One region of the Flavonifractor hominis genome, then DNA from elsewhere that is predicted to be linked to it. Evidence: riboswitches for the same ligand, from Rfam matches in the RefSeq annotation. Region 1 holds a riboswitch; each other region holds the start of a gene.
What was found. Region 1 has a riboswitch for cobalamin ahead of WMO45_RS05920 (homing endonuclease associated repeat-containing protein). Riboswitches for the same ligand answer to the same signal wherever they lie in the genome.
Positions count from the first base shown of each region.

Region 1 (5,204 bases):
CGCCATAGCGGTGCGCGTTGAGCATGGCGCGGAAGCTGTCCTCTTTTTGCTTGGCGACTACCTGACTGTCCAGCATGGAAGTACCGCTATCAGTGCCAATTGCTTTTCCCTCCGGCCAGTAGCTGTGGAGAATATGTCCGCCGTTTCCGGTCATTACCAGCCCGCCGGAGCCGCTGCCGCCGGGCATTTGATTCACATAGCAGTTGGCAATGACAGAGCCGGAGAACATCGTTCCCACAAGACCGCCATATTGGGTGTCCGCCCAGGAATAGCAGTTGATCAGCTTGCCATAGAGTTTATCCACCAGGGGCACATTGGTGATGCTGCCGTTGGCACCCAGGTTCTGAATCACGCCGCTGGGGCCAAGAATGTTGATGACAGGATTCGGATACTTGTCTGCGCCTGCAAAGGTTACGGTAAAGCCATTGCCGTCCAGCACACCATTGAAAGGCTTGATTTGGGTACCAAACGGATCGTAAGTACCCACATAGTCCACAATGTCGTTTTTCAGTTTATAGTAGCCGGCGCCGCCTTTTGTCGAAAGCTCCGCCAGCTCCTCGGCTGTGGAAATCATCGTCCACTCCTGGCCCTCCGGCAGCTCCGTCACCGCAGCCGGATCTACGATCTCAACCAGAGCGTCGACAGCGTTTTTCAGGGAAGCGGTCTGCTCGGCCAGCTTCTCCGCAGTAGCGGCTGGATTCTGCAAAAGGTTTTTGGCAGGCTTGAGGGCTGCCTGTACGGCAGACCAGCTGGCATCGGTATACCGGCCCTTTTCACTGGGCACTTTTGCGATCTCGTCCTGAAGGGCCACGCGTTCCGCCGCCGTTGCCGTGGTGCGGTCGGGAACTAAGCCGTCAATTGCGGCCTGCAAATCCTTCCTTGCCCCATCAATGGCGGCCTGGGTGGCGTCTGCATTGTCCAGAACGGCTTTTGCCTTGTCACGGGCTGCCACAAAGGCCTCCCAACTCTCAGATGTATAAGTAACATCTTCTTCGTCAGGAACGGCATTTGTATTGTCCTTTACCCTGTCGTACAGCTCCTGAAGTGCCGTGCGATCCGCCGCAGGTTTCTCTGAAGCAATCGGCTTGGGCACACCGTCCTCGTCCATAGCCCAGTACAGCAGCCCGGCCTCGTGGACAGCGTTCAGCTGCGCCATGGCATACGGATATTCGTCAGCATTGATTTTCTTGTTGTTCGTATCGGTAAAGTCGCCATTGTATACAGCGTCATAGAGGGTATAATAGCAGTTTTCAATGACAGGCAGACCGGTCGCCTCACCAACAAAACCGGAGTCGGCGTTATCCGTTGTAGAGAGGCAGTTTTTAATGGTGCCGCCAGCCATTGTGCCAACAAACCCGGCAAAGCACCACGCGGTATAATCATATCCGGCCCCAGACCAGCAGTTATTCACTGTTCCGCCTGTCTGTGTGCGGGCCAGCGCACCTACGGTATCGTCCTCGCCTGCTACTTCACCGTCCAGGCAGAGGTTCTGTACGGTGCCGCTCAGCGTGTTAAACAGCGGCTGGCCGGCCACAGTAATGGTGTAACCATTACCGTCCAGGGTGCCAGAGAAGTCAATAGCTGTCCATTCGCTCAGTTCAATATCCGCTGTCAGGATGTAGCTGCCGTCAGTCATTCCGGCCAGTTCCGCCTGGCTGGACACCTCCGTTACACCCTCCGCCGCCAGAACGCCGGCGGGCAGTAGTCCCAGTACCATGACAAGCACCAGCAGCAGGCTCAATACTCGTTTCTTCATATTTGCTCCGTCTCTCCTTTCGACTCTCGATCTGTCAGGGCATAAAAAATGCCGTGACAGATCCCAATGATCGCCACAGCCGTGTTCCCATGGTCGGGTCGCATTTCGACGACCCTTTGCATTCCTTGTAGGTCTTCTGACTTGCGCTTCCGGGGAAATTCCCCACAACGCCGGATCTGCCTTCCCAGGTCTCCCCAGTGACTGACTTTCATCAACGATCCGGTATCTCAGCGCTTACAGCGGCGGTTACCGTTCGGGACTTGCACCCGATTCCCTTGTTCATCCCTCCCTCTGCTTCCACCGAGACAGGGCCACAATAAATGCTCCTATTTACTTGTCAGTTATCCTTCCTCGCTTCCTGCCATTTCTCAAAATCCTCCGCGGCAGCAATCACGTTCTCCCACGAATGGAATCGTTCACAGAGAATTTTCGCCTGCGGGACATCACGCTTGCGCGGCGGATATCCAAGGCGGCGTCTGCGACGGGTCACATCCTCCAGAGCACCGCAGAGCTCCGGTTCCTCCGCCAGCATTTGTGTCCAATCCGGCATGCTTAAATCCGGCATTGGCAATTGCCGCATTCCCGCCGCCCGCAGTGCGCCCGGCCAGGTGCCAAACCGCGCTTTCAGGTAGATGCGATACAGAGAAAAGACCTCATCCTGTGTGGGCGCACGTCCCAGGCGTGACGCCGCATCGTGCAGAACAGCCAGCAAATCCTCGTCGGAATAGCTGGCATAGACAGCCCTGCCAAGCCCACTGGACAGCGTAAGAGATGTATAAGGGTGCTTTTCGCCGTTGCCTGTGTACTCTGGTGGAGCTTGCTGTGCCCATTTCTGTATCAAATTGCGGTATTGTTCTGCCTCTTGCGGCGTAAGTTTGGCTGGGCGAGCTTGCCTTCTCTTGCTGACGGTCTTCACCCCCTTCCAGTTTCGGGATCTGCTGCCGGCTCAGAAAACAAAAAACCGGCAGACAATGGTGTCTGCCGGCAAAAAGCAGATATCCATTGCCGATCCCTGCAAATCGAGCGTTTGCACATCAAAAATGCACAAAAACCCTGGCCATCCCCACACATGGGCATGGCTGCAAAAATCGGCAATGGATACCACCTTGATCAATTACCATGGAGCAGGCTGACAATCCTGGCTTATGGCCGGAGCCAAATACAGTAGAGGTAAGACTGCGCCGGATTCTCACCGGCTTGTCAGTTGGCATATGTCAAGCATATGACCTGCTCACGAAGACATTCTATCTACTTTTTATGGCGTTGTCAAGGGACTCCGAAACCAAGAACACCTATGGCTGTCCTTGTCTTCAGCTGCTGACTTTTGCCGGGCTGGTTCTTTGGGTCAAACTTGCTGTTTTCTCAGGATCGGACTTCCGGGATCCGCAGCCGGGGATGCTGTGGATCCCGGAGATCCTTGAGAGGGAAGTATGCTTCAACGAGGCGGCAGTTACTTTGCCAGTTCCCCGCCAAAACGCATCAGAATCATGGCCACTTCGGCCCGAGTCGCGGTGCCTTGCGGTACAATGGTGGTTGCGGTACGCCCGGTGATCAGGCCCTCCGCATACGCCCAGCGCAGAGCCTCAACCGCCCAGTCGCTGGTGTCCCCGGCGTCAGTGAATGCCGAGAGATCACCGGCTGCGGCCGTATCGTGCTTCATGAACTTGGCGTAGCGGTAAAGCATAACAACCAGCTGCTCCCTGGTAATACTGTCAGCGCCACCGAACAGACCATTTCCGTAACCGGTGACGATACCGTTCCCATTGGCCCAGGCTACGGCGTCAGTATACCAGGTATCCGGCGCCACATCGGTGAAGGCCGGGGCTTTACCGTCTCCGGCGGGTGAGCCCGCCAGGCGGTACAGCACGGCAGCCAGCATGGCACGGCTCATCTCCCCGTCGGGGGAGAAGGCTGTTGCACTGGTGCCGTTGAACAGGCCGTTTTTATAGACGTACTGAACCGCCTCAACATACCATGCGTCCTTATCCACATCGGTGAAGGGCAGACCGGCTTCCAGAGCCGTGAAAGCCGCCTCAGCCTCTGTCAGCACGTCGTAGTTGCGAACCAGCTTCTTCTGAGTGTCGGTCAAGGCATCATATGCTTTCCGGGCCGCTTCGATCTTATCACCGCTGTCCTTGGTAACAGTTCCGATGGCATTGATGAGTTTCTCCACCGCCTGGGCCGCCTTTTGGTTATCGTCATAGCCGTGGGTTCCGGGAACTGTATGGTAGTCGCCGGTATAGAAGAAGGTGATTTTGTCGCCGTCGCTCAGGTAATACTGGTTCAGCGTCACCTCCGGCAGTGTACCGTTGACACGGTACATCCAACCACTGCCTTCGCCGTGCTCCAGTTCGGAAAGGGTAACGCCGTTGGAATCCGTCACAGCGCTGACATAGGAGCCGCTGCCCTCATAGCGATATCCCGCCTCACGCAAAGCCGCCTGCAGCGCATCCCACGCCGTCCAGTCCCGGTTGCCGCTGCCGGTAAAGGTGTACGCACTCAAATCAGCAAAGTTTTCAAAGCCGCCGCCGCTGACAGAAACCGTAGCCTGAATCTGTTCCGGCTGGGGATTCGGATTCTCTCCGCCTTTGGTTCCCTTTACTGTTACCGTCACAGAGACCGGGCGTTTATAGAACTGTTCAAACTGCGCATAGTCCGGATTGCTGCCAAATTTCTCCCAGTATTTCCCGTATACGCTGTGGGTCAGGACACTGTCCAGCGTAACCTTTGTGTCGTACTCCGGGCGGGTGACCAGGAGATTTTCGCAGGCGATGACGGTGGGGCGGCTGGAGCGGTACTCCCGCCACGGCTGGGCGTTCATGGGGTCGTAACCCGGCAGATCGTCCACTTCTGCTCCGCCGAAGGTCAGGTTGATCGCGCCGTAGATATACTGCGGCTGTCCCTGATCGCCGCTCAGAACTTCCGCAAACGGCTCCAGATTCTCTGTCACCTGGGTCTTATCCGTATTGTTTCCACGGATGCCGTTCCAGTAGGCGTTCTCCGTACAGACGCCGTCCATAAACGCCGCAGCGGCGCTGATTTCATCCTCTGTCAACGGCTGCACGGTCAGGGAAAACGTCTTCTCTCCCAGCAGGGCATTGTTGCGGCGATCCAGAATTCGCACCGTATAAGACACATCCGCGGCAGGGCTGCCGGGCAGCGGGCGGTAGACCACAGCGTGATAGCCGCTGAATTCCAGCACATCGGTGTTGCCGCTGGTCATAGTCACTTTCTGATTATAGCGATCCGGCAGGATTCCGGCGGACTCCAGCTGGCCAGGTGTGGGCATTTGCAGATCCGCGGTAACGTGGGTAGGAGTCACAGGCTTCTCTTTGTCCACAAAGTCCCGCAGCAGGGAGGGATACTTCTCCAGAGCCGCGTTGATCTGGGCGGACTGATCCACATCATTGGGTGCCACCGTAATAACGAATTTTCGAATGGCAGCGTA
Region 1 covers NZ_JBBMFT010000002.1:353,847-359,050, reverse strand. Annotated here, with positions in the region: gene WMO45_RS05925 (S-layer homology domain-containing protein) at 1-1,756, opposite strand, end outside; cobalamin riboswitch at 1,866-2,088, opposite strand; gene WMO45_RS05920 (homing endonuclease associated repeat-containing protein) at 2,094-2,672, opposite strand; cobalamin riboswitch at 2,867-3,002, opposite strand; gene WMO45_RS05915 (S-layer homology domain-containing protein) at 3,207-5,204, opposite strand, start outside.

Region 2 (5,204 bases), on a different contig from region 1:
AGCCCATAATGCTTCCGAAACGCTTTTGCAAAGCCGGACAGCGTTTGAAAGCCCCGGGCAGCCGCCACGCTGACGGATGATTTCCCGGACAGCAGGTCCCGCGCGGCAGCCGCCATTCTGCGCCTGCGCAGGTATGCGGCCACCGGAACGCCGGTATAGCTGGAAAAGGCATGGCAGAAATGATAGAACGAGTAATCCAAAAGCGCAGCCAGCTCGCCCACCGTGATATTTTTATCAGGGTGGGCGTCAATATAGGCAAGGATTTGCTCCATATTGTCGCTGCGCTTCATGATAATCTTCTCCGTGTACTATAATTTCTTGTTTCTCTCGGGAATTCATCGCTTTTTACTTGGAATAGAAAAACACCCGCATGGCGCCGTCGCGGCCGGATAGGATCTCGGCCTCCACTTCATAGAGGGCCCGCAGGAAATCCGTCGTCAGCAGCTCCCGCGGAGCGCCGTGGCCTACGATGACGCCGTCCTTCATGGCGTACAGCCGGTCACAGTAGGCCGCGGCCAGATTCAGGTCGTGAATCGCCGCGACCACGGTGCAGCCGCTTTTTCGCACCAGCTCCATGAGCTGCAGCTGGTACTTGATATCCAGGTGGTTGGTGGGCTCATCCAGCACCAGCACGGCGGTCTGTTGGGCCAGGGCGCGGGCGATGAGCACCCGCTGCTTCTCCCCGCCGGACAGCGTGATGAAGCCCTGCTTCCGGAGAGGCGACAGCCCGGTGAGGTCAAGGATCTCACCCACCAGCGCCCAGTCCTCCCGGCTGTCGGTTTCCAGCAGGCGCTTGCGGGCCTGCCGGCCCATCATCACAACTTCTTCCACCGTAAAGTCAAAGGCGGCCTCCTGCTCCTGCACCATGACGGCCATGCGCTGGGCCATCTCCCGGTTGCTCATGGACAGCAGGTCCTCGCCGCACAGGGTGATGGCGCCCCTTTGGGGGCGCAGGACTTTATACAGGTTCTTCAGGAAGGTGGACTTGCCGCTGCCGTTGGGTCCGATGAGGCCGACAAATTCCCCCTCTGTCACCTGAAAATCCACGCCGCGGAGGATCTCGCGGCTGCCGGCGGCGTAATGTATCTCGTTTGCGGTAATCACAGCGGTACCCTCCAGCTAAAACTCATAGCGCCGGACGCGGATCATCCACAGGAACAGGGGCGCTCCCAGGAAGGCCGTCAGAATGCCGATGGGAAGCTCCGCCGGCGGCTTGATCATGCGGGCGCCCACATCCACCCAGATGAGAAAGATCGCGCCGGTGAGCATCGAGATCGGGATCAGCTTCCGGTGGTCCGGCCCCACCACGGAGCGGACCAGGTGGGGAATCACCAGCCCCACAAAGCCGATGCAGCCGCTGACCGCCACGGAAGAGGCGGTCAAAAGGGCCGTTATGACAATCAGCAGATTGCGAACGACATTCAGGTTGACGCCCAGGGTGATGGCGGAGCTATCCCCCATCATCATGGCGTTGAGGGACTTCGACAGCGCCAGCATCAGGAGGAAGGCCGGGGGCACCAGGCAGAGCAGCAGGGGCAGATCCTCCCATTCGGCGCTGCCAAGGCCGCCCAGCATCCAGAAGGTCGCCTCCCGGACGGCGGCGTCATCCGGTGCGGTGTAGACGATGTAGTTGGTGAAGGCCTGAAACATGGCCGAAACTGCGACGCCCACCAAAATCAGGCGGATGGGGGTGACAGAGCCGCGGCTTTTGGCCAGGAGATAGACCAGCAGGATGGAAACCAGCGCACCGGCAAAGGCGCCCATGGATACGGACAGCTTTCCCAGCACCGGAACGGACACGCCCAGCAGCATCGCCAGCACGGCACCCAGGGAGGCACCGGAGGAGATCCCCAGCACATACGGCTCTGCCAGCGGATTTTTGGTGAAGGCCTGCATGCCGACGCCGGAGAGCGTCAGCGCCGCCCCGATCAGCGCGCCCAGCAGAACCCGGGGCGCACGAAGGAACCAGACGATGTTCTGCGTGCTCTCCCGGATGCTCTCCAGCGGCGCTGTCTGACCGGTAAAAATCCCGGACAGGCGGTGGAACATCACCCGGTAGACGTCGGAAAAGCGGATGGAAACCGGCCCTAATCCGATGCCGAGAATGACGGAAACGACGAGCAGGCCAAGCAGAACCAAACAGGATGCCAGCGTATGCCGCTTCACCAGGTTGCAGAATCGCTTCATCGCTTCAAATCAAAAGCAGTCGGGATGGAACGCCTGCGCGAATTTCTCCACGGTGTCGCCGGTCATGGAGCTGGCAAATACTTCGCACAGCTTGACGGAGATAATCCGGTCGTTCTGGATGGCGGGCACCGTAGCCAGAGCGGGGTTTTCCTTCAGCTGGGCAATCTTCTCATCCAGAGAGGTGTCGCCGTAGTCGTTGATGACGATGACTTCCGGGGCGCGCTCCACAACGCTCTCCCAACTGACGGTGGCCCAGGTAGTGTCCAGGTCGTTGAAGATGTTGGTGCCGCCGGCGTGCTCAATGAGCTTGGAGGTAAAGTTGTTGCCGCAGGTGTAGGCACCTTCCTCCTGCGCCATATCAAAGACGAAGACCTTCGTGGCCTCCTGGCCGGCAACCGCCTCCTCTGCGGCGGCAATCTGGGCCTTCATGGCGCTGACGATCTCCTCCGCCTTGTCCTCCACCTGGAAGATGCGGCCGAGATTGTAGAAATCCTCATACACCACATCCACGTCCGCACCCACGGTATAGCCCTCGATGGAGGACAGGGACATGATGCCGTACTGGGAGAGGGTGTCATGCTCGGTGTTGTACTTTTCGGTAAAAGAGCTGGAGCGGCCGTAGACGAAGTCCGGCTCCAAATCCAAAATGGTTTCCAGAGAGATATAGGTTTCCGCTACCGAAGGGATGGCCTTATACTCGGCGTCCCATTGGGGGTTAATATCGGAGTTGGTATAGGCTGTGGCGATGATTTTGTCCCCAAGGCCCAAAGCCATCAGCTGGTCGCCCGCATTGGCGTTGGCCGCGATGACCCGCTCCGGCACATGGGTAAAGGTAACCTCCGCGCCGTCCTTGGTGGTCAGGGTAAAGGGGAAGCCGCTCTCCGTTTCTGTACCGTCGTCCGTCACAGTGGGTTCTTCCGTTTGGGAATTGCCACTGTCTGTGTTGTCCGTCTGGTTTTGGGATGCTGTGCCGCAGGCGGACAGGCTCAGCAGGAGCAGCAGCGTCAGGAACATGGCTGTCAGTCGTTTCATGACAAAGAATCTCCTTCTATTCACATGGTTTTCTCTAAATATATGGTATGAGGAATCGTATCTTGGCTGCGTGTCCCCTCCTTCTTGGGTCAAAATTGCCGCAAAAAAGCCCTGCTTTCGTCGGCAGAAAGCAGGACTGTGGCCGCTGGGCGGAATAAGAAATATTCCCTCCGCATCAGCGGCATACAGATGGACTCTTTCTGCGGAAGACTCCCATCTTTTCAGCACAGGCAGCAGGTTTCCTGACTTATGGATCGTCGCCGGGCCGCGTCTTCTCGCGAATATCGCAATGACATATGCGGCCGGCTCCCCATTTACAGTGACCGGATCGTTCGGGATTCCCACCCGATTCCCTTTTACCCGCCAATGGCGGCACTGCGTGGGCTATTCAGCTGTTGTGGTTCAGCGTCCCTTATCTTACCACGTTTGCAGGATTTGTCAAGCGCAATCCAGCCTGCGGCAATGCCTGCCGGTATCAATTCGCCGGTGATGGCGAAATGCGGACACCCGGCGCACCACTGAATTCGCAAGAACGGACACTTGTTTTTAGCAAAATTTGAGATAAAATAAAGATGCAGTCAGTCCTGCGGGGCATATACGGAGCAGCAAGCCCATGCGTGTTGACGCAGGAGCCGCATACAAAAAGGAATCATGAAGGGCCATGGCCCTTCATGCGTGGGTTACACCCACGCATGATTTCCCTCTGTCATAGGAAACCCAGACAACTGCATAGAGAAGATCCGGCTTTTGTGGCAAATGCGCGACCCGTTCCGGAGTGCCGGAGCGGACACGCATCCTTGTTCGGCTGAACAAGGGAATCAGGTGAAATTCCTGTACATGTTTTGCAGCAGGAACCGCAGCGAAAGCGGCGGCGACGTGCAATTCCATAGCTGTGATTGTGAAGTATATCCGTTTTCTGTGAAAACGGGCCACTGAGGAAGCCTAAGGGGGCGGAGGGCATGCGCAAGTCAGAATAACAAGGACAAGCAGACAAAGAGAGCGGGTTGTGGGAAAGTTCAAAACTTATCCTACTTTTTGTGAGCATGTTTTGTGGATTACCGGGTGAAACAGCTTTGTGCTGTGTAGCCCAGTACTTTTTTGAGAATTGATCTGGCTGTGGCCAGGTGTGTTTTGATGCAATCAAAGCATACCAATATGCTTTAAATAATGTAGCGATTAAAGGAAAGAGGGTCGAGTGCTATGAAAAAAATCATTCGCAGTGTTCTGTTGCTCGTATTGTCGCTGACGGTGCTGCTTATACCAGCTCTTGCGGCCGACTGGCCGCAGTTTTTGGGAGATCCGGGGGCGCAGGGAGTATCCGACGGCCACAGCGCGGTCAGCGGCGCAGATCTGATGCTGCGATGGGAGAAGAATACCGGAAACACCTGGGATGATGTACCAGGGACTCCCATTGTAATGGGAGATTTTGTCTATTATTACAGCTCTCAATATCTGAGAAAACTGGATCTGGCCACGGGGGAAGAAGTGAAAACTGCCAGGATTTATGGCGAGCCGGTAAACCAGTTTTTTATTGATATCGCTTTCGGCGACGGTATGATTTTTGTGCCCTGTCAGGTCAACAATCTGGACGACGGTACCGGCGTGAACGGCTGCTTTTTCCGTGTGTTTGACGCCGACACGCTGGAACAACTTTATGTTACAGAGTCCATAGCCACCGGACAGATGCAGTCGCCAGTTATGTACCATAATGGTTATTTTGTGACTGGCACCTATGGCCGTAACGGCGTTTACGCCTGCTTCACAGCAAAAGATGAGGATACCGCACGCGGCGATGAGGTGAAAAAAGCAGAATGGATTGTGGAATCTGACAGCAAATACGGCTTCAGCTTCAACGGCGCGGCGTTTGTGGGAAAGCACTGCTATTTTGGCTGTGGCAGTACGCTTTATGTGGTCGACTATAAGACCGGCGATACACGTACCTTTGATATCGGCGAAGGTTATGCGATAAAATCCACCATTACATA
Region 2 covers NZ_JBBMFT010000001.1:722,937-728,140, forward strand. Annotated here, with positions in the region: gene WMO45_RS03650 (AraC family transcriptional regulator) at 1-290, opposite strand, end outside; gene WMO45_RS03655 (ABC transporter ATP-binding protein) at 346-1,104, opposite strand; gene WMO45_RS03660 (FecCD family ABC transporter permease) at 1,120-2,187, opposite strand; gene WMO45_RS03665 (ABC transporter substrate-binding protein) at 2,197-3,219, opposite strand; cobalamin riboswitch at 3,435-3,614, opposite strand; gene WMO45_RS03670 (S-layer homology domain-containing protein) at 4,420-5,204, shown strand, end outside.
Region 2: another riboswitch for cobalamin. It lies ahead of WMO45_RS03665 (ABC transporter substrate-binding protein); the one in region 1 lies ahead of WMO45_RS05920 (homing endonuclease associated repeat-containing protein).

Region 3 (5,204 bases), on a different contig from region 1:
GCAAAGCGGGGGCACACCAGCTCCCCCTCCATGCCGCAGTTGGCCACCAGGCTGGCCCGCTCCAGCAGGCCGTGGGCGGCCAGGGTGTCCTTCAGCGCGCCGATCTCGCGCCCCGCCTTCATAAACACCAGGTTGGCGTCCACTCCCAGGCAGTCCTCCATGTCCCCATGGGAGGCGGGCACGATGAGCAGCCGCTGGGACTTCTCACACAGGGGCTGGCCCAGCCGGGCGGCGGCGGCACAGAAGGAGGGCACCCCCGGGATGATCTCCGCCCGGTAGCCCCGGGCGGTCACCCGCCGGTGAACGTAGAGGTAGGTGGAGTACACCGTGGGGTCCCCCAGGGTGATAAAGGCCACGTCCCGCCCCTGGTCCAGCTGGGCGCAGATGGCGTCGGCTGCGGCGTCATAGGCCGCGTCCAGCACGGCCTGATCCCGCACCATGGGGGTGGAGCAGTCCAGGCGGATCTTCCCCTCGGCCAGGGTTCCGATGATGTCCAGGGCGGTCTGCCGGCCCCGGCCCTTGTCCGGCACCGCCAGCACCGCCGCGGCGCGGATGACCCGCTCCGCCTTGCGGGTGATGAGCTCCGGGTCTCCCGGACCCACCCCCACGCCGTACAGCGTTGCTTGCTTCATACTGTTTCCTCCTGTTGTCTCAGCAGGCGCAGGATCTCTCTGCGCGCGGCGCCGATGGTAGCGGCGGAGCGGTCGGCGTCCAGTCCGTCGATGTCTCTCAAAATGCCCATCAGGTGGGCGATCCGGGGCAGGCGCAGGTGGTTTTCCCGCAGCCGCTCCGGCTGGGCGAACAGTTCCTCGGGGGTCCCCTCCAGCAGCACCTTGCCGCCCCCCAGCAGGTAGGCGTAGTCGCAGTAGAGGGGGACGATGTCCATGTCGTGGGTGGCGATGAGGATGGTCATGCCCAGGCTGTCCCGCAGGTCCAGCAGCAGCTTCATCACGTCGCTCACCCCCTGGGGGTCCAGCCCGGCGGTGGGCTCATCCAGGATGAGCACCTCCGGCTCCATCACCAGCACCCCGGCGATGGCCACCCGCTTTTTCTGGCCGTAGGACAGGGCGTGGGTGGGTTTGTCCCGCAGGTCGGACACCCCCGTGCGCTCCAGGGCGGCCTCCACCCGGCGGCGCACCTCCTCGGGGGGCAGCCCCAGGTTCACCGCGCCGAAGGACACGTCCCGGTACACGTCGGCGGAAAAGAGCTGGTCGTCCGGGTCCTGGAACACGATGCCCACCCGGCAGCGCAGCTCCAGCAGGCCCTTTTTGTCGTAACGCACCGGCTGACCAGCCAGCAGCACCTGGCCGCTCTTGGGGGTGAGCACCCCGTTGAGGCTGAGGAACAGGGTGGATTTCCCCGCCCCGTTGGCCCCCAGGATACCGGTGATCTTCCCCCGCTGGGCGGCAAAGCTGATGTGGTCCAGGGCCACGGTGCCGTCCTCATAGGTATAACAGAGCTCACTGGCCTGTATGGCATTCATGGAAAAAGCCTCCTCTCCACGGCGAACAGGGCCAGCTGCCCCGCCGCCAGGGCGGCCGTCAGGGGGCACAGGCCCCACCCCGGCCGGTATGCGCCCCCCAGGGTGACCAGGCTGCCGGCATAGCCTCGGGATTCCAGCGCGGCGTAGACCCGGTCGGCCTTGCGCCAGGCCCGCAGAAACACCATGCTGGCCAGGGTCCCCAGGGAGGACAGGCTGCGCCGCAGCCCCCGGTAGCCCAGCCGGGACTCCTGGGCCAGGCGGATGTGGGCGGCCGTCTCGCCCAGCACAAAAATAAAGCGGTAAATAAGCTCCATCAGCTCTACCATCAGCCGGGGCACGTGCAGCCGCTCCAGGGCCATGGTCAGGTCGGTGACGGGGGTGTTGAGGGAGAGAAAGTACATGCACCCCACCGCCCCCAGGGCCTTGCAGAACAGCCGGGCGCTCAGCGTCAGGTCGGCGGCGGTGAAGCCCAGCAGCCGCCCCCCCACCGGCAGCGCGGCCAGCACCGGGGTGCCCGCCGGGTAGAGGTGCACCAGAATGGTGACGCACCCCACCGCCAGAAAGACCAGCGGGATGCGCACGAACCGGAGGAACACCCCCGCCGGCAGCCCCCCCAGGGCGGTGATGAGCACCCCCATCACCGCCAGGGTGGCCAGACCCACCGCCACGCTGTTGCAGCACAGGCACACCGCCAGGGTCACCGCCGTCAGCAGCAGCTTGGGCAGGGGGGATACCCGCCGCAGGCGGGACTGATAGGCGTAGCGGTCGGTCCCCATGCTCAGCCCTCGGTCCGGGGCTTGTCGGACTTGGTGATGCGCCCCAGCACGAAGCCCACCACCCCCGCGCCGATGGCGGCCTGGAGGGCAAAGAGCAGGGACTCCACCTCGCCGCTGGCGGGCTCCAGGATGGGCTGGAACCAGGGCTCATAGTCGGGGTTGAGCTCCAGGATGGCCTCCTCCGCCTCGCCGTCGGCGCCGCCGAACTCGGCGTTGGGCAGCAGCCACAGGGGCGCGGCGGCGATGACCACCACCAGCAGGATCAAAATCAGGTTCTTCTGCCAAACTTTCATCGTCTTTCCCTCCTCACAGCACGGCCAGCTCTTGCAGCTCGGTCTTGCTGTACTTCTCCAGCACGTTGAAGATCACCACGGTGAGCAGCCCCTCGGCGATGGCCAGGGGGATCTGGGTGACAGCGAAGATGGTGAGGAATTTCACCATACCGCCGTTGATCACGCCCAGCTGGACGGAGGTGACCACATAGGTAAACAGATCGCCCAGAGCGGCGGCGGCAAAGACGGCCACGGCCGCAGGGGCCTTGGCCCGGCGCAGCAGCCGGTAGACCAGCCAGGACACGATGGGCCCGGCAATGGCCATGGAGAAGGTGTTGGCCCCCAGGGTGGTGAGGCCGCCGTGGGCCAGCAGTAGGGCCTGGAACAGCAGCACGATGAGCCCCAGCACGGTCATCACCAAAGGCCCGAACAGGATGGCCCCCAGGCCCACCCCGGTGGGGTGGGAGCAGGAGCCGGACACCGAGGGGATCTTCAGCGCCGAGAGTACGAAGGCAAAGGCCCCGCACATGGCCAGCAGGATCTTGGCTCTGGGGGCCTGCTCCACCTTCTTTTTGATGGCGAAGAAGCCGGCCACCACAAAGGGCACGCACACCGCGCCCCAGCCGATGGCCCAGCCCACAGGGAGCATGCCCTCGGCGATGTGCATGGCCGAGGCGTTCATCCCCAGCACACCCAGCAGGCCCACAAGCACGGCCATGGTCTGTACGGCTCTGGTTTTGGTCTGTCGTATCATGTTACTTCATCCTTTCCTATCACTCGTAGGTCGATGGCGGCGGACCGGGCAAGGTCTTCCGGCTTGAGCCTCTCTGCCGCCGTGCGTCTTCCCGGGCAAGCCCAGTGACATGGTGCGCGGCGGCTCTTCTCTTACGGCAGCGGGACTGCGCGGGACTTGCACCCGACTTCCCTTTTCCCGGCCCCTTACTATATAAACAGGCCCCTGGCCTGGGATCATACTCCGACCTGGGCTGCCCGGGCGTGGGCGACGAACCGGGCACGGATGCCGGGGTTGGCCCCCATGCCCCGCAGCACGCATCGCACCGCGTATCCCTCCGCCTCCAGTCGGGACTTCCAGGAGTCCGGCTCCGGTCCGGCCAGGTCGTTTTTGGCGTGGTCGCCCGCCACGATCATCAGCGGGCGCAGCTCCACCCGGTCCGCTCCCCGCTCCCGGACCCGGCGCAGGGTCTCCTCCAGGCCGGGGTAGCCCTCCACCGTGCCGATGATCACGTCCCGCCGGCCCAGATCGTGGAACACATACTCCAGCTGGGCATAGGCGGCGTTGGAGAAGTGGCCGGTGCCGTGGCCCATGTAGACCAGGGCGGTGTCCGCCCGCTCCGGCGGAAGTTCCTCCAGCAGGGCTTCAGCGGCGGCGTGGTAGTCCTCCGCGCTGGTGAGCAGCGGCCTGCCCAGGCGCAGCCGCGCAAAGCGCCCGGCGAAGGGGGCAGCCTGGGCGGCCAGTTTGTCGTACTCGTCCCCGTTGAGGATGTGGGTGGGCTGGATCACCACGTCGGTGCAGCCCTCCGCCGCCAGCGCCGTCAGGGCGGCGGGCACGTCATCGATGTGGGTGCCCTCCCGCTCCAGCTTGCGCAGGATCATGCCGCTGGTGAAGGCCCGGCGCAGGGTGCGCTCCGGGAAAGCGGCGGCCAGATCGGCCTCGATGGGGGTGATGTTCTCTTCCAGAGCATCCCTGTGGCTGGTGCCGAAGGACACCGCCAGAATGGCGCTTTGTCTCATCTTGCTGTCTCCTTTACTCCCGGGCGTTGTTGCTGGCCTGATAAATGAGGGCGTTGCAGATGGCGGCGGCGATGTTGCTGCCCCCCTTGCGGCCCCGGGCCACGATGTGGGGGGTGTCCATGGTGAGCAGCAGCTCCTTGCTCTCCACCACGTTGACAAAGCCCACCGGCACCCCGATCACCAGGGCAGGGGCCATCTTTCCCGCCTCGATCAGCTCGCAGGCCCGCACCAGGGCGGTAGGGGCGTTGCCAATGGCCAGGATGAGGGGGCCGGGCAGCGCCGCCGCCCGCTCCATGGACACGGTGGCGCGGGTCTCCCCCCGGGCCTTGGCCTCGGCGGCCACGTCCGGGTCGGACATGAAGCACACCGCTTTCCCGCCGAACTTCTCCAGCACCCGCTTGTTGACGCCGGAGAAGGCCATCTGGGTGTCGGTGACGATGGTGCAGCCGCCCCGGATGGCGGCGATGCCTTTTTCCACCGCGCCGGTGGAAAACACCAGGTTGTCGGCATAGTCAAAGTCGGCGCTGGTGTGGATGGCCCGCTTGATCACCGGCAGCTGGTCGGCGGGAAAGGTCCGCTCCCCCAGCTCCTGTGTGATGATCTCCATGCTCCGCTCTTCGATCTCTGCGGGAGCCACCCGCTGTAACTGGATCTTTTTCATATCATATCTCTCCGTTCAGGATGCGGTAAATCTGTTCCATATCCAGACTGGCCCGGAGACCCTCCGCCAGCTTGTCGTACTGCAGCTGGGCGTAGGCCTGCCAGTCCACGCTGGCCGCCTGCCGGTCCAGGCCCTTGGCGCGCAGCAGGCAATTCACCAGGGCGGCGGCGCACTCGGCCTTGTCGAAGATGCCGTGGACGTAGCAGCCCCACACGTTGCCGGCGGTGAGGCCGTCGGTGTGTGCCTCCCCGGTCTGGTCG
Region 3 covers NZ_JBBMFT010000005.1:62,748-67,951, reverse strand. Annotated here, with positions in the region: gene cobI (precorrin-2 C(20)-methyltransferase) at 1-632, opposite strand, end outside; gene WMO45_RS09545 (ATP-binding cassette domain-containing protein) at 629-1,483, opposite strand; gene cbiQ (cobalt ECF transporter T component CbiQ) at 1,480-2,259, opposite strand; gene WMO45_RS09535 (energy-coupling factor ABC transporter substrate-binding protein) at 2,262-2,552, opposite strand; gene WMO45_RS09530 (energy-coupling factor ABC transporter permease) at 2,566-3,285, opposite strand; cobalamin riboswitch at 3,316-3,508, opposite strand; gene WMO45_RS09525 (sirohydrochlorin cobaltochelatase) at 3,501-4,283, opposite strand; gene WMO45_RS09520 (precorrin-8X methylmutase) at 4,297-4,944, opposite strand; gene WMO45_RS09515 (cobyric acid synthase) at 4,946-5,204, opposite strand, start outside.
Region 3: another riboswitch for cobalamin. It lies ahead of WMO45_RS09530 (energy-coupling factor ABC transporter permease); the one in region 1 lies ahead of WMO45_RS05920 (homing endonuclease associated repeat-containing protein).

Region 4 (5,204 bases), on a different contig from region 1:
CGGCTTTGTGGTGGACGCTGCCGACAACACCACCCCCGGCTGGGTGGAGCACTGGACCGAGAACGGCACCAATGAGATCAAGGACCTGACCCTGAACGTGCAGAAATGCAGTGACGCCTCTTCCTGGGCCGCCGCCTCCGTCCATGAGCTGCAGGTCTTTGCCTGGCGCATCAAGAGCCAGGAGTTTGCCATCAACGAGGGCAATAAGACCATCACCGTCGAAAGCCCCATGACGCTGGCCCGGCTGCGCAACGGCCTGGATGTGGATGGCAACTGCACCGTGTCGTTCGTAACGTCGGAGGGCACGCCTCTGGACTGGAGCGACACCGTTTCGGACGGCAGTAAGATGATCGTCACCGACATTAAGGACCATACCTTTACGTATACCATCACCGTTGGTGAGGTACCCGAGCAGTACACCGTTACCGTGAAGACCCAGGGTGAGGGCGACGCTTCCGCCGCGCCCACCGCGGCCGCCGAGGGGGACACCGTGACCCTGACCGCCCAGGCCGCTGAGGGCTGGCACTTTGTGGAGTGGACCAGTGAGGACGTGACGGTGTCCGAGGAAGGTACCTTCCAGATGCCCGCCAAGAACGTCACCGTCACCGCCGTGTTTGAGCAGGACAAAATGACCGCTGTCACCGGCGTGAAGCTGAACGTGGAGAGCGTGTACCTGTACTCCAACTTCGGTCCCCGGGGTGAGCAGCTCATCGCCACCGTGGAGCCCGCCGACGCCGACGACAAGTCGGTCACCTGGACCAGCGCCGACGAGAACGTGGTCACCGTCAACGACGTGGGCTACCTCACCGTGGTGGGCGAGGGCATGACCACCGTCACTGTCACTACGAGCGACGGCGGCTACACCGCCCAGTGCCTGGTGCAGGTTGGCTCCTACAACGACGGCAGCGATGCCGAGGATGAGGACACCACGCCTCCCACCGAGACCGAGGAGCCCGGCGAGACCACTGAGCCTGAGCAGCCCGGTGAGACCACTGAGCCTACCGAGCCTGAGACGCCCGCCTTCTCCGACGTGCCCGCCACCCACTGGGCCAGCGAGGCCGTGGAGTATGTGGTGAGCGAGGGCCTGTTCAACGGCACCTCCGACACCACCTTCTCCCCCGACGCCTCCATGACCCGCGCCATGTTCTTCACCGTCCTGGCCCGTCTGGATGGCGTGGACACCACCGGCGGGGCCACTTGGTATGAGAAGGCCATGGCCTGGGCGGTAGCCGAGGGCATCACCGACGGCACCAACCCCGAGGCCACCATCACCCGGGAGCAGCTGGCCGTCATGCTCTACCGCTACGCCGGCTCCCCCGCTACGGAGGGCAGCCTGACCGGCTTTGCCGACGCCGCCTCCGTGTCCGCCTGGGCACAGGACGCCATGGAGTGGGCGGTGGCCGAGGGCATCCTCACCGGCAAGAACGGCTCCGCTCTGGATCCCCAGGGCACTGCCAGCCGCGCTGAGGTAGCCACCATGCTCATGCGCTTTACCCAGAGCGAAAACAACTGAATCATTCAGGTCTTATCTTGTATCGGGCCCCGGAGCATTTGCTCCGGGGCCCGATGCTTGCTTTTGCACGGACCGGGCGGGTTGAGAGTTCGGAACTGGAGATTCAGGATGGCAGATGTCCGGCAGTGCCAGGGAAGCGGCTGGCTGGACCAGCAGCAGTATCTCCGCGTCTACACCTGCTTGGATGAGAGCTGACGGACAGACAAAACAAAAGCGCCGCCTCCCAGCGGGAGGCGGCGCTCTGTTTTCTGTTTTCAGTTGCTCAATGACCGGAAGGAAAGCTATGGCGCAGAGTGCGGACTTCCTGAGCCGACAGAGGGGCCCTGCCAAGCTGAAAAAAGGCGTTGCGCAGGGTGCCGAAGGAGGCGGCCAGCCCCATGCGCAGACAGGGTGGAAGCTCCTCCCGCATGGGGGTGCGGCCCAGTCGTCCACAGAGGGCATCCAGAGCCTCCAGCTGGGCCCGCTGAGCCGGCGTATACATGGCCTGCTCCGGCCGGCGGACCGGGACGGGTTTCTTTGACGAGCGGTGGAATGGGTTCCTGTTTCGTTTTCTCATTGGTCTGCCCCTCCTGTGGCACGGTGCGCCCGGGGGCTGCCGACAGACCGGTCTGCTGGCGGGAAAATACAAAAAATCCGCTTTCTTCCGAAAGCGGACTGCCAGGGGCCGGCTGGATACGGCAACACCGGACAGGTCTCTTTCTGCGGAAGTTCCCTATCCACCCATCCAAGCAGGTTTCCTGGCTTGCGGCTCTACGCGCACCGCGCCTTCTCGCTCTGTCCGGGACAGAACAATGGCCGATTGCAGTGCGCTCCCCGTTTACAGTGACCGGATCGCTCGGGAATTTCACCCGATTCCCTTTTCACCCGGCGGATGCCGGGCACTTGGTGGGTTGATGCGATATAAGCTTGTTTCCATTCTAAAGGATAGCCAGAGGCTTGTCAAGGGTGCGGCCCGACCGGCCTGAGGACAGAAAAAGCACCGCATCCCGGTGGGATGCGGTGCTTTTCTTACCTGTGCATTACTCGCTCAGGAAGCGGTTGACAATCACAGTCGCCTCGGCACGGCTGGCCAGACCCTGGGGATCCAGCAGGTTGCCGGGCTTGCCGGTGATGTAACCGTTGTCCACAGCCCAGGCCACAGCGGAGACGGCCCAGTCAGAGACCGAGTCGGCGTCGCCAAAAGCGACCAGAGGCTGGATGGAATCGGTGGCCTTGCCGGCGAACTCCGCATAGCGGTAGAGCATCGCGGCCATCTGCTCGCGGGTGATCTGGCCATTGGGATCAAACACGCCCTCGGCCACGCCGTTGACGATACCGTTGGCGGCGCTCCACACCACGGCGTCATAGTACCAGGTGCCGGAAGTCACGTCGGAGAAGGTAGAGGTGCCGGAAGCGGCGGGAGAACCGGCCATACGCCACAGCACGGTAGTGAACATGGCGCGGCTGAGGGTCACGTCGGGGCTGAAGGTGGTGTCGCTGGTGCCGGTGAACAGGCCGGCCTCCACAGCGGCCTTGATCTCCTGCTCAGCCCAGTGGCCGGAGATATCGGAGAAGGCAACCGGCTGCTCAGGCTGAGAGGTGGAGCCGCCGGAAGTGCTGCCGCCGGAGGTAGAACCACCGGAAGTGCTGCCGCCGGAAGTAGAACCGCCGGAAGAGCTGCCGCCGGAGGAAGAACCACCGCCGGAAGAGCCGCCGCCGGAAGAGCCGGAGTCGGAATTGACCACATCTACGGTGGCGATGTTGCTCTGGATGCCGCCGACTACGCAGTAATAGTAATAGGTGCCCACAGTGGTGGTATCCACGGTGCAGGTGGCGCCGGTAGCACCCTCAACAACCTTGGCATCGCTGCCGTCGCTGTTGGTGCTCTTATACCACTGGTATACAGCGCCGTCAGCAATAGCGGGTTCGCTGGTAGCGGTCAGGGTCAGCTTGCCGTCCTTGGAGACGGAGGTGTTGGCAGGAGTGACGCTCAAAGTGCTGACCGACTCAGTGGCTTTTACGCTGGAGAGGTTGAACGCATAGTCTACGACCTGCAGCTCCAACTGAGCGGGATCAAAGGTGGCGGAACCGAGGACGTCGCCGAAGGAGTCGATCAGTTCGTTGAGGTCATAGTTCTTGGTAACGGAAGTGGCGTTGATTACCTCGGTGCTGCCCAGACGCTCGCCCTTGTAATAGAGGGCCAGAGCCTGGATGCCGCCAGCGTCATCAATCTGTACGTTCCACTTGCCGTCCGTGATGGGGGTGGCCACGATGGCGGGGGCCACAGTGTCCACCTTAACGGGCATGGAGATAGACTGAGCAGTCTCAGAGTTCAGCAGGGCATCCAGCACGGTCTGCTTGTAGGCGTCGGTCATGCCGGTCATGGTGTGATTGTCCTTATCCCAGGTGTTGTCGGTGGGGATGCAGCCCTCGGTGTTCAGGAACTCATACTCAACCATGGCCACCAGCTTGTAATTGTACTGGCCATCCGCCACAACCTTGCCGTCGGCATCGGTGCCGTCCCAGGCCATGTTGCGCTTATACTTGGTGCCGTAAGTGGCGGCCACCTGCTGGGTCTGGTTGCCGTCGCTGTTGAGCGCTTCGAAGTACTCAAACTCGGGACCGATGGTCTTGACCACGTTGCCCTCGGCATCGGTGATCACGACGCAGATCGCCTTGGCGTTGCGCAGCAGCAGCAGGTTGGCATAAGCCAGATCGGCAAAGCCGTCGCCGTTGGGGGAGATGGCGGAGTAGTCGCCGCTAAAGTTGCCGCTGTCACGCAGGGTGGAGAGATAGGTGCGGGCAGAATTGTACCGGTCGTTGTACGCATAGCCGGGCCAGGATGCCTCAGTGAACTGGTTGGCACCCAGTACCGCTTCGTAGGAAGTGCCGCCGTTGTCCAGCAGAGTGGCCATGGTGGTGGCATAGTACAAGGGGTAATTGAGGTCGGTAGTCTCCAGAGCGCTGATGTCATCGTAGGCGGTGGCCAGGTCAAAGATGGGGGCCTGAGTCCAGTCGCCGCGGAAGCCCAGGAAGGGGATGTTCACGTCTTCCACATCGGAGTCGAAGAACACATAGCCCTCCAGGAACATGCCGTTGGGATAGACTTCGTCATAGGCTGCCATGGTGTCGGGATCCAGCTCCACGGTGATGGTGATCTCGGTGGAGGAATTGGCGGGAACGCTCACCACAGCGGCGGAAGTACCGTCGGCATAGCGGTTGATGTTGGCAGAGTCGGTGTCGATGGTGGCGTCACCGCTGACCGCAGAGACGGTCATCACAGCGTCCTCAATGGGGTCGATATCGGTGCCGTTGCTGTTGCTGGTGACGATGTTGTTGCGGCCGGCGCTCTCCGTGGTGGCGTCGGTCTGCAGGCAGGAGAGTACGTTGAACGTGCGGGCGGTGTCATTGTAGTTGTCCAGGGTGAAGTGGAAGGTGAAGGTATCACCCAGCTTGTCGAACAGCTCCACCTTGGTGCGGGGGGCCTCACCGGTCTCGGGGTTGTAGACGGTGTCGTTGTGGAGCACCACCTTGGTAGAAGTGGCCGCATCGATGTTGGCCAGGCCGGCACCCTGACGGCGGGGAGAGAAGTACTTGTTCTGACGGCCGGTACCCTCGCTGTCCAGCGGGGCGTACACGGTGGCCGTGCTGGCAACCAGCTGGTTGACCAGGTTGTTGTACTCCTCGGTACCGGGCTCCACACCGAACAGGG
Region 4 covers NZ_JBBMFT010000015.1:15-5,218, forward strand. Annotated here, with positions in the region: partial or broken gene WMO45_RS13155 (S-layer homology domain-containing protein) at 1-1,513, shown strand, start outside; gene WMO45_RS13160 (hypothetical protein) at 1,776-2,069, opposite strand; cobalamin riboswitch at 2,224-2,414, opposite strand; gene WMO45_RS13165 (S-layer homology domain-containing protein) at 2,533-5,204, opposite strand, start outside.
Region 4: another riboswitch for cobalamin. It lies ahead of WMO45_RS13160 (hypothetical protein); the one in region 1 lies ahead of WMO45_RS05920 (homing endonuclease associated repeat-containing protein).